3 regions of the Streptomyces sp. NBC_00234 genome follow, and region 3 is predicted to be linked to each of the others. Evidence: riboswitches for the same ligand, from Rfam matches in the RefSeq annotation. Region 3 holds a riboswitch; each other region holds the start of a gene.

Region 1 (3,269 bases), 1.1 Mb from region 3:
CCGGCCGTACAGGTCACGCGCGGGCATGGTCTTGCGGGCCAGCCCGGCCTCCTCCGCCGCGCGGTAGGCCGCGTCGAACTCCGCGCCCCACAGGTCGACCAGCTCGGGCACGTCGGCGGGCGAGAACAGCGACCACTGGCCGTCGGTGTCGACCCGGCGCATGAACTCGTCCGGAATCCAGTGCGCCAGGTTGAGGTTGTGCGTACGCCGCTGGTCCTCGCCCGTGTTGTCGCGCAGTTCGAGGAACTCCTCGATGTCCGCGTGCCAGGTCTCCAGGTACACGGCGGCTGCGCCCTTGCGGCGGCCCCCCTGGTTGACCGCGGCGACCGAGGCGTCGAGCGTCTTGAGGAACGGAACGATGCCGTTGGAGTGCCCGTTGGTGCCGCGGATCAGTGAACCGCGGGCGCGGATACGGGAGTACGAGAGGCCGATGCCGCCCGCGTGCTTCGAGAGCCGGGCCACCTGGTGGTAGCGGTCGTAGATCGAGTCGAGCTCGTCGAGCGGCGAGTCCAGCAGGTAGCAGGAGGACATCTGCGGGTGCCGGGTACCGGAGTTGAACAGGGTGGGGGAGGAGGGGAGGTAGTCGAGCCGGCTCATCAGGCCGTACAGCGCGGCGACCTCGTCCAGCGCCTCCGGGGTGTCGTCCTCGGCGAGACCGGCCGCCACCCGCAGCATGAAGTGCTGCGGGGTCTCGATCACCGCACGGGTCAGCGGGTGGCGCAGCAGGTACCGGCTGTACAGCGTCCGCAGGCCGAAGTAGCCGAACCGGTCGTCCGCGCCGGCCACGAGCGAGCCACCGACCAGGGCGTCGAGCCGGGAGGCGTGGACCCGGACGAACTGGGCGGTGCGGTCCGCGATCAGGCCCTCGCGGTGTCCGACGGCGACCGAGGCGGAGAAGGAGACCGCGCCCTGGCCGGCCGCCTCGTCCGCGATCGTGCGGGTGAGGAGCCGGGCGGCGAGCCGGGAGTAGGCGGGGTCCTCGGAGATCAGGCCCGCGGCGGCCTCCGTGGCCAGCGAGCGCAGCTCGGCCTCGTCCGACCGGGCGTTGCGACCGCGCAGCGCGGCGGCGGCGACGCGGCCGGGGTCGGTGTCGGGCAGATCGGCCGTGAGGTCGGTGAGGGTCCGCAGCAGTGCGGTCCCGGGTCCGTCCGTCGTGGCTTCCGTGGTCTTCCCGGACGCGGCGTTCCCTGCGGCTGAAACCGGATCGGCTGGCGCGATGGTCACCGGTGCTCTCCCTCGCTCGGCTCGGGGCCGGCGGGGAGCGGGGGCAGCCGGGCAGAGCGGGGCCCGGAGGCGGCAGCACTGCGTGCGGCGTCCACCGGCCCATCCGCGAGGCCCGGACGTCTCTGCGCCCGGTTCGGTCGAGCCGGACGCGCTGTCGACAGGTCTTCGGACTTCGGATGCGCAAAAGCGCACCGATCACACCGTTGCGGGACAGTTCCGGATTCGCACCGGATTCCCCTGCGGCGACAGCGAGCACGAGCATACATGTGGGGGCTGCCCATCGAGGCAGCCCCCACATCTTGTGTCGTGCGAGCGGAGTGCGGTTACAGTGCCAGCCGGAACGTGAGCAGGGGGCCGAAATCGGGCAGGGGCTCCCAGTCCCGCTCCGGAGTCCGTACGAAGCCGAGGCGCTGGTAGATCCGGTGGGCGTCCCGCATGACGTCCTGCGTCGACAGGACGACCCCGGTGACCCCCTCCGTGGCCCGTGCCCGGTCGATGCACGCCCGCACCAGAGCCTCGCCGGCCCCGCGTCCGCGGGCCTCGCCCGAGACCGCCAGCATCCGGAACTCGGCCTCGCCCTCCAGGGCGATGTCCGCCCAGGGATTCCCGGACAGGGCGTATGTGACCCCGCCGAGAACCGCGCCCTCCGAGCCCACGGCGACCAGCACCTCGGCCTCCGCGGCCCGCCGTCCCACGGCCCGCAGTTCGGCCAGATACGGGTCCTCGGCCCCGAGATCCAGCAGACCGTCGTCGAGATACGCGTGAGCCGTGATCTCGCCCAGCGCTTCGTGCTCCCCGGGGCCGATGGGCCTGATCGAAATGTCCATGCGGGGAGTGTGCCGCACCGGGGGCGCATGGGCGTACCGGATATGCGACGGGCCGCCGCGCCTCCGTTGCCGGAGTCGCGACGGCCCGTTGCGGAGCGGTCGGTGCGGGGGTCAGTGACCGCCGGGCGCGCCCGCGGTGGCGGGCGGCAGGACCGTCTTGACGCCCGGGTCGCCCGCGTCCGCCGTGTAGTCGGACGGCGAGGTCTCGTCGATCCCGGCCGGCGCCTTCAGCGCGTTGAGGACGAAGGTGAGGACGACCACGACCACCACGTTCAGGACGAACGCGGTGAGACCGATGTAGCCGATCTCGCCGATGCCCGGGATCTCCTTCGAGGAGCCGCCGAAGTGCTTCTGGGTCGGGCTGGCGACGCCGTACGCGGCGACCGTCCCGTACACCATGCCGACCGCCCAGCCCGCGATCAGGGCCCAGCGGTGGAACCAGCGGGTGAACAGGCCGCCGACCAGTGCGGGCATGGTCTGGAGGATCCAGATCCCGCCGAGCAGCTGGAAGTTGATCGCGACCGTCTTGTCCATGGTGAGGACGAAGGCGAGCGCGCCGACCTTCACCAGGAGCGAGACCAGCTTGGAGACCTTGGTCTCCTGCGCCGGGGTCGCGTCGGGCTTCAGGAAGTCCTTGTAGATGTTGCGGGTGAAGAGGTTCGCCGCGGCGATCGACATGATGGCCGCCGGCACCAGCGCGCCGATGCCGATCGCGGCGAAGGCCACGCCCGCGAACCAGTCGGGGAACATGTTCTCGAACAGCTGAGGGATCGCCAGCTGGCCGTTGTCCACCTTGACTCCGGCGGCGATCGCCATGAAGCCGAGCAGCGCCAGCAGCCCCAGCATCAGCGAGTACAGCGGGAGGATCGTCGTGTTGCGGCGGATCACGTCACGGCTGCGGCTGGAGAGCGTCGCCGTGATCGAGTGGGGATACATGAAGAGCGCGAGCGCCGAGCCGAGCGCCAGGGTGGCGTAGCCCCACTGGCCCATCTCGCCCGGGACGAGCGCACCGCGCGGCTTGCCGGTGGCCTCGTTCGTCTGCGAGAACGCCTCGCCCGCCTTGGCGAAGATGTCGTCGAAGCCGCCCAGCTTGATCGGGATGTAGATGATCGCCACGGCGATGACCAGGTAGATCAGCCCATCCTTGACGAACGCGATCAGCGCCGGCGCCCGCAGGCCCGAGGAGTAGGTGTACGCGGCGAGCACCGCGAACGCGAT
Region 2 (3,269 bases), 2.4 Mb from region 3:
GCCCCCCGTGGTAGCCGCGCGCGCTCATCTCGCCGACGGGCCTGCCCATCAGGACGACCTGACTGGACCGGTCGCTGCCGGGCTTCAGCAGCACCGGGTTCATCAGCGCGGTCGGCTCCACCCGGGCGGCCTGTGCCTGCATGGCCTGGGCGCGCCCGATCTCCGCACCCTCGCGGGTGACGAAGGAGTTGAGCGACATGTTCTGCGCCTTGAAGGGGGCGACCTTCACCCCCTGCCGCACCAGCCACCGGCAGATCCCCGCCGTGACGACGCTCTTGCCCGCGTCCGATGTGGTCCCCGCGACCAGCAGCCCGCCGCTCATATCCGTCTCCGTCCCGCGATCAGCCGTCCGGCCACACAGACGCCGAGGGCCAGCGCACTCACCCGGCGCGACAGCCGCACCGCGCGTTCGATGTCCGCGGTCTCCACCGCGCGGCCGGCCGCCCCGTTGAGCACCGGCCGGTGCTCGGTCCGCCCGCCGTACGCGAGGGTCCCGCCGAGGCGTACGCCGAGGGCGCCCGCGAACGAGGCCTCGACCGGACCCGCGTTGGGGCTCGGGTGCTTGCCCGCGTCCGCACGCCAGGCCCGTACCGCCTGCCGTGGCCGCCCCCCGACGGCCACGGCGAGTGCGGCGGTGAGGCGGGCGCCGGGCCAGCCCGCGACGTCGTCGAGGCGGGCCGAGGCCCACCCGTACCGGCGGTACTGGGGCGACTTGTGCCCGACCATGGCGTCGAGGGTGTTGACGGCCCGGAAGGCGACGAGGCCGGGCACTCCGCCCAGCGCACCCCAGACGAGGGCACCGACGACGGCGTCCGAGGTGTTCTCGGCGACGGACTCGACCACGGCGCGGGCGATCTGGGGCCCGTCGAGGGAGTGCGGGTCGCGTCCGCAGAGATGCGGCAGCCGCTCCCGGGCCACGTCGACGTCCCCGGCGGCGAGCGCGCCGCCGATGGCGCGGGCCTCGCGGCCCAGTGAGGTGCCGCCGATGACGGACCAGGTGGTGGCGGCGGTCAGCGCGACGGCGAGGGCGGGCCGGTCGCGGACGGCGCGGGCGGCGAGCGCGGCGGCGCCCGCGGCGCCTCCGGCGCAGACGAGCGTGTGGAGGGCACCCCACCCGCGGTGGTCGCGCCACAGCCGGTTCTCGACCTCTGCGGCGGTCAGCCCGAACGCGGCGACGGGGTGTCCCCGGCGGGGATCACCCAGCAGCAGATCGCCGATCAGACCGGCCGTGGCGCCGTACGCGAAGATGCGGTCGGCACGCAAGGCTCAGCCCGCCGATGCACGGGTCGTTCTGATGGCAGGTGACACAGGATCGGGTGACACAGGATCGGGCGCACAGCGGCCGGGCATGGCATATGTCCTCACTCAGGGTCCGCGCCCTGGTTCGACGTGACCGGCGACGAGAGTCTCCTGGCTTCCGGATCCGCAGTTCCCCCCGGCCTTCCAGTCCGCGGACGGACCGTGACTTCCGGTGTGGGGGGAGTGCTCCCCGGTGACAGTGGCGGGACCGCGCCGGATTCGCACCGGCTTCCTCTTCTGTCGCCGTAAACGGCACGGGCAGTCCACCACGCTGTGCGAACGCCCGTCAACTCGCAGTTGACCTGCGGGGAGCCCCGCAGGCCAACGGCGATTTCGTACATATGTGGCCGCGGGTACGGCGGCCGTCGCGTCAGACGACGATCAGATAGATCCCGTAGGCGACCGCGGCTGCGCAGAGCCCGAAGCAGGCGTACGCGGCGGTGCGGGCCAGCGCGAGCGTGCCGCCGGAGCTGCCGGCCGAGGCCGCCGACGCCTGCTTGGAGAGGCCGACGATGCCGAGGGTGAAGAGGCCGACGAGCGCCACGGTGACCACGAGGCTGACGCCGAAGACGGAGGCGAGAGCTGCCCAGTCGATTTTCATGGTGGTGTTCCCTGCCCTGTCAGACCGTGGCCGGGCGGGCCGGGTCGGCGGTGGTACCGGCCGGGGCCGGGATGGTGGTCTTGATCTCCATGGCCGCGGTGCCGGTGGGCGGCGGGGTGACGGCCGCCATGGCCGTCGTGACGACGCCCGCGGGCTCGGGCTCGCCGTGCTGGCCGTCCGTCACGTTGGTGTGGTCGACCGGCTTGCGGCGCGACAGCAGCCAGATGGCACCGGAGCCCGCGACGAGCAGGACGGCGACGACGGCGACGCCCCAGCTGCCCTGCTTGGTGAGCAGCTCGGCACCCGCGCCGACCAGACCGGCGGCCGGCAGGGTCAGGCCCCAGGCGACGAACATCCGGGTGGCGGTGGACCAGCGGACCACACCGCCCTTGCGTCCGAGACCCGCGCCCATGACGGCGCCCGAGCAGGACTGGGTGGTGGAGAGGGAGAAACCGAGGTGCGAGGAGGCCAGGATGACCGTGGCCGCGCTGGTCTGGGCGGCGAAGCCCTGCGGCGGCTTGAGCTCGGTCAGGCCGCTGCCCATGGTGCGGATGATGCGCCAGCCGCCGAGGTAGGTGCCCATGGCGATGGCCACACCGGCGGAGACGATGACCCAGACCGGCGGGTTGGAGCCGGGCGCCAGGACGCCACCGGTGACCAGGGCCAGGGTGATGATGCCCATGGTCTTCTGCGCGTCGTTGGTGCCGTGGGCGAGGGAGACGAGCCCGGCCGAGGCGATCTGGCCGGCCCGGTAGCCCTTGGCGGTCGACTTCAGCTGTGCCTCGTCGGTGACCTTCCGGTTGATCCGGTACGTCAGCCTGGTGGCCAGCAGGGCCGCGAGACCGGCGACGAGCGGCGCGGCGATGGCGGGCAGCAGGACCTTGGTGACGACCGTGCCGCCGTCGATCGAGGACCAGCCCGCCGACATGACCGCGGCGCCGATGAGGCCACCGAAGAGCGCGTGCGAGGAGCTGGAGGGCAGGCCCACCAGCCAGGTCAGCAGATTCCACAGGATGGCGCCGACGAGCGCCGCGAAGATGACCTCGGTTCTGAGGCCGTCCTCGTTGACGATCCCGCCGGAGATCGTCTTGGCGACCTCCACCGACAGGAACGCGCCGATCAGGTTGAGAACGGCGGACATCGCCACCGCTGTCTTGGGCTTCAGTGCGCCGGTCGAGATGGTGGTGGCCATCGCGTTGGCGGTGTCATGGAAACCGTTCGTGAAATCGAACACGAGAGCTGTCACGATCACAATCGCAAGCAGCAGTGTGATGTGTTCCATTTACCCAGGCAATCGCTCGACGTCAGTGGCACGTGGACCGTAGGCAACCTGGGTGAACGGAAGATGAACTGGGCAGGGCGCTGTGGT
Region 3 (3,269 bases):
GTGCGGCGCGGACGTCGTCGGGCAGGTCCTTGACCCGCCAGGCGCCGGAGTCCCGGGCGGCTTCCAGGAAGGTCTCGGCGGCCACGAGGGCGGCGGCGGGGGCGGTGGCGCCGGTGGCCGGCAGGCGCAGGACGGTGTCGTGGCCGCCGATCCGCAGGACGGCCCCGCCGTCGGCGGGGGACGCGATCAGGGTCACATCGGCGCCGAGGGCGTCCACGTCGCCGCGGCCGTCGTCGAGGGCGAAGAGGAAGCGGCCGGAGAGGCCGGTCGCGCGGTCGCTCCGGCAGAGCAGCCGGTCCAGTTCGGTCAGCCACGGGCGGATGTCCGGCAGTTCGCGGTCGTCGAGACCCGAGAGCGGCGACGCGACGATGTTCCGTACGCGTTCGTGGCGTTCGGAGGGCAGGAGTCCGGCGTCGCCGAGCACCTGGGCGAGCTCGGTGCCGCAGTCCGGGGCGAGGCCGCGGAGCTGGGCGTTGCCGCGCGAGGTGAGGTGAACGTCACCGTCGCCGAGCCGGCGGGCCGCCTCGTGCAGGGCCTCCGCCTGAGCGACGGTCAGGACCCCGCCGGGTATCCGGACCCGGGCGAGCGCACCGTCGTCCGCCCGGTGCAGCCGCAGTGAGCCGGGGCAGGCATCACCGCTGCTCCGGGCAGAGGCGGCGCCCTGGGACCGGGGCGAAAGGGCGGATGCGGACATGGCGGCGAGCATACCGACCATCACACCGGCGTCGGCCGGGCCCGCCGCGATGGCCGGGACCGGACGCTGAACGGCCTGCAATGTCCGGTGGACGGGCCCGGAGGCCCTCCGGCCCGGCTGCCCGGAACCGGCACGGCCTCCCGCGCCGCCGACGCGCGGCGGGTGGCGCGGGCTCACGAACGGTCGACGCACGCCAGTGGCAGGGACCCTGAAGCGCCGACCACGACACACAACCCCAGCCATTTTTCCGGCCACATGCGGAGAACCCGGATCCCGCACCCCGCCCCAACCCCCGGCCCCCGCCGTCCCGTCCGGCGTCCGAGCACGGCGCCCAGCAGGTGGACCGGCCACCGCCGCGGGTCCCGGGCCGGCTCCGGACCCGCTCACCACAGCACCTGCGGCCCGTCCGCCGGAACCCGCGGCCCGCCCGGCCTCCGAGGACAAGATCCCGGGCGCCCCCCACCCGTACACCCCCGCCGCTTAGGATGCAGGCGGCGGTCCACTCGGCCCGCCAAGGGGAGGAAGCCCGGTGAGATTCCGGCGCGGTCCCGCCACTGTGAGCCCGGTCGAGAACACCGGCCGGGCGAGTCAGGAACTCCCTTTCCCCGCATGCCCGGTCCGTTCGAGCAGGGGAACCCGATTCCGACACCGCCCGGGGCGTGGACACCCCGAGGAAGGCTTGACGCAGCATGATTCTGCTTCTGTCGACGTCCGACACCGACCTGCTGAGCGCACGCGCATCGGAAGGCCCGGTCAGCTACCGCTACGCCAACCCCTCCCGGCTCCCGCTCGACACCCTTCCCCAGCTCCTCGACGGCGTGGACCTCGTGGTCGTCCGCCTGCTCGGCGGCGTACGCGCCTGGCAGGACGGGCTCGACCAGCTGCTCGCCACCGGCCGCCCCGTCGTCGTGCTGACCGGCGAACAGGCGCCCGACGCCCAGCTGATGGCCGCCTCCACCGTCCCGATCGGGATCGCCGCCGAGGCGCACGCCTACCTCGCGCACGGCGGCCCCGCCAACCTGGCGCAGCTGGGCCGGTTCCTGTCCGACACCGTCCTGCTCACGGGACACGGCTTCGACCCGCCCGCCCCGGCCCCGGCCTGGGGCCCGCTGGAGCGGACCGCCCGCCCGATGGACGAGGACGCGCCCACCATCGCGGTGCTCTACTACCGCGCCCACCACATGAGCGGGAACACCGCGTTCATCGACTCCCTCTGCTCGGCCGTGGAGGACGCGGGGGCCCGCCCCCTGCCGCTGTACGTCGCCTCGCTCCGTACCCCCGAGCCCGAGCTCATCGACGAACTCCGCGCCGCGGACGCCATCGTGACCACGGTCCTCGCCGCGGGCGGCACCCGGCCCGCCGAGGCATCCGCGGGCGGTGACGACGAGTCGTGGGACGCGGGCGCGCTGACCGGCCTCGACGTACCGATCCTGCAGGCGCTCTGCCTGACCGGTTCGCGCAGCGACTGGGAGGACAACGACGAGGGCGTCTCCCCGCTGGACGCCGCGAGCCAGATCGCGGTCCCGGAGTTCGACGGCCGGCTGATCACCGTGCCGTTCTCCTTCAAGGAGATCGACGAGGACGGCCTGCCCGCGTACGTCGCGGACGCCGAACGCGCCGCGAGGGTCGCCGGAATCGCCGTACGGCACGCGAGGCTCCGCCACATCCCGGCCGCCGAGAAGCGGATCGCGCTCGTCCTCTCCGCGTACCCGACCAAGCACTCCCGTATAGGCAACGCGGTCGGTCTCGACACCCCCGCCAGCGCCGTCGCGCTCCTGCGCAGGCTCAGGGCCGAGGGGTACGACTTCGGCCCCGAGGAGGAGATCCCCGGCCTCGTCTCCGGCGACGGCGACGAGCTCATCTACGCCCTGATCGAGGCCGGCGGCCACGACCAGGAGTGGCTCACCGAGGAGCAGCTGGCCCGCAACCCGGTCCGGATTCCGGCGGCCGACTACCGCCGCTGGTTCGCCACGCTGCCGGCCGAGCTGCGCGAGGCCGTCGAGCAGCACTGGGGCCCGGCCCCCGGCGAGATGTTCGTGGACCGGTCGCACAACCCCGAGGGCGACATCGTGCTCGCGGCCCTGCGCCGCGGCAATCTGCTCGTCCTCATCCAGCCGCCCCGCGGTTTCGGCGAGAACCCGATCGCGATCTACCACGACCCCGATCTGCCGCCCTCGCACCACTATCTGGCCGCGTACCGCTGGATCGCCGCGTCCGCCGAGGACAAGGGCTTCGGCGCCGACGCGATGATCCACCTCGGCAAGCACGGCAACCTGGAGTGGCTGCCCGGCAAGAACGCCGGACTCTCCGCGGCCTGCGGCCCCGACGCGGCCCTGGGCGACCTGCCGCTGGTGTACCCGTTCCTGGTGAACGACCCCGGCGAGGGCACCCAGGCCAAGCGCCGGGTGCACGCCACCCTTGTCGACCACCTCGTGCCGCCGATGGCCCGCGCCGACAGCTACGGCGACATCGCCCGGCTGGAGCAGCTCCTCGACGAGCACGCCCAGATCGCGGCGATGGACCCGGCGAAGCTCCCGGCGATCCGCGCACAGATCTGGACCCTCATCCAGGCCGC

The links. A riboswitch is a leader RNA that binds a small molecule or an ion and turns the genes downstream of it on or off. The one in region 3 is predicted to bind cobalamin.
Region 1: another riboswitch for cobalamin. It lies ahead of OG230_RS23855 (ribonucleoside-diphosphate reductase subunit alpha); the one in region 3 lies ahead of cobN (cobaltochelatase subunit CobN).
Region 2: another riboswitch for cobalamin. It lies ahead of OG230_RS08040 (cobalamin biosynthesis protein); the one in region 3 lies ahead of cobN (cobaltochelatase subunit CobN).

The regions. Positions count from the first base shown of each region.
Region 1 covers NZ_CP108101.1:5,379,414-5,382,682, forward strand. Annotated here, with positions in the region: gene OG230_RS23855 (ribonucleoside-diphosphate reductase subunit alpha) at 1-1,224, opposite strand, end outside; cobalamin riboswitch at 1,364-1,486, opposite strand; gene OG230_RS23860 (GNAT family N-acetyltransferase) at 1,548-2,051, opposite strand; gene mctP (monocarboxylate uptake permease MctP) at 2,163-3,269, opposite strand, start outside.
Region 2 covers NZ_CP108101.1:1,846,473-1,849,741, reverse strand. Annotated here, with positions in the region: gene OG230_RS08045 (cobyric acid synthase) at 1-322, opposite strand, end outside; gene OG230_RS08040 (cobalamin biosynthesis protein) at 319-1,263, opposite strand; cobalamin riboswitch at 1,383-1,574, opposite strand; gene OG230_RS08035 (hypothetical protein) at 1,670-1,900, opposite strand; gene OG230_RS08030 (inorganic phosphate transporter) at 1,920-3,182, opposite strand.
Region 3 covers NZ_CP108101.1:4,273,380-4,276,648, forward strand. Annotated here, with positions in the region: gene cobG (precorrin-3B synthase) at 1-706, opposite strand, end outside; cobalamin riboswitch at 1,172-1,312, shown strand; gene cobN (cobaltochelatase subunit CobN) at 1,384-3,269, shown strand, end outside.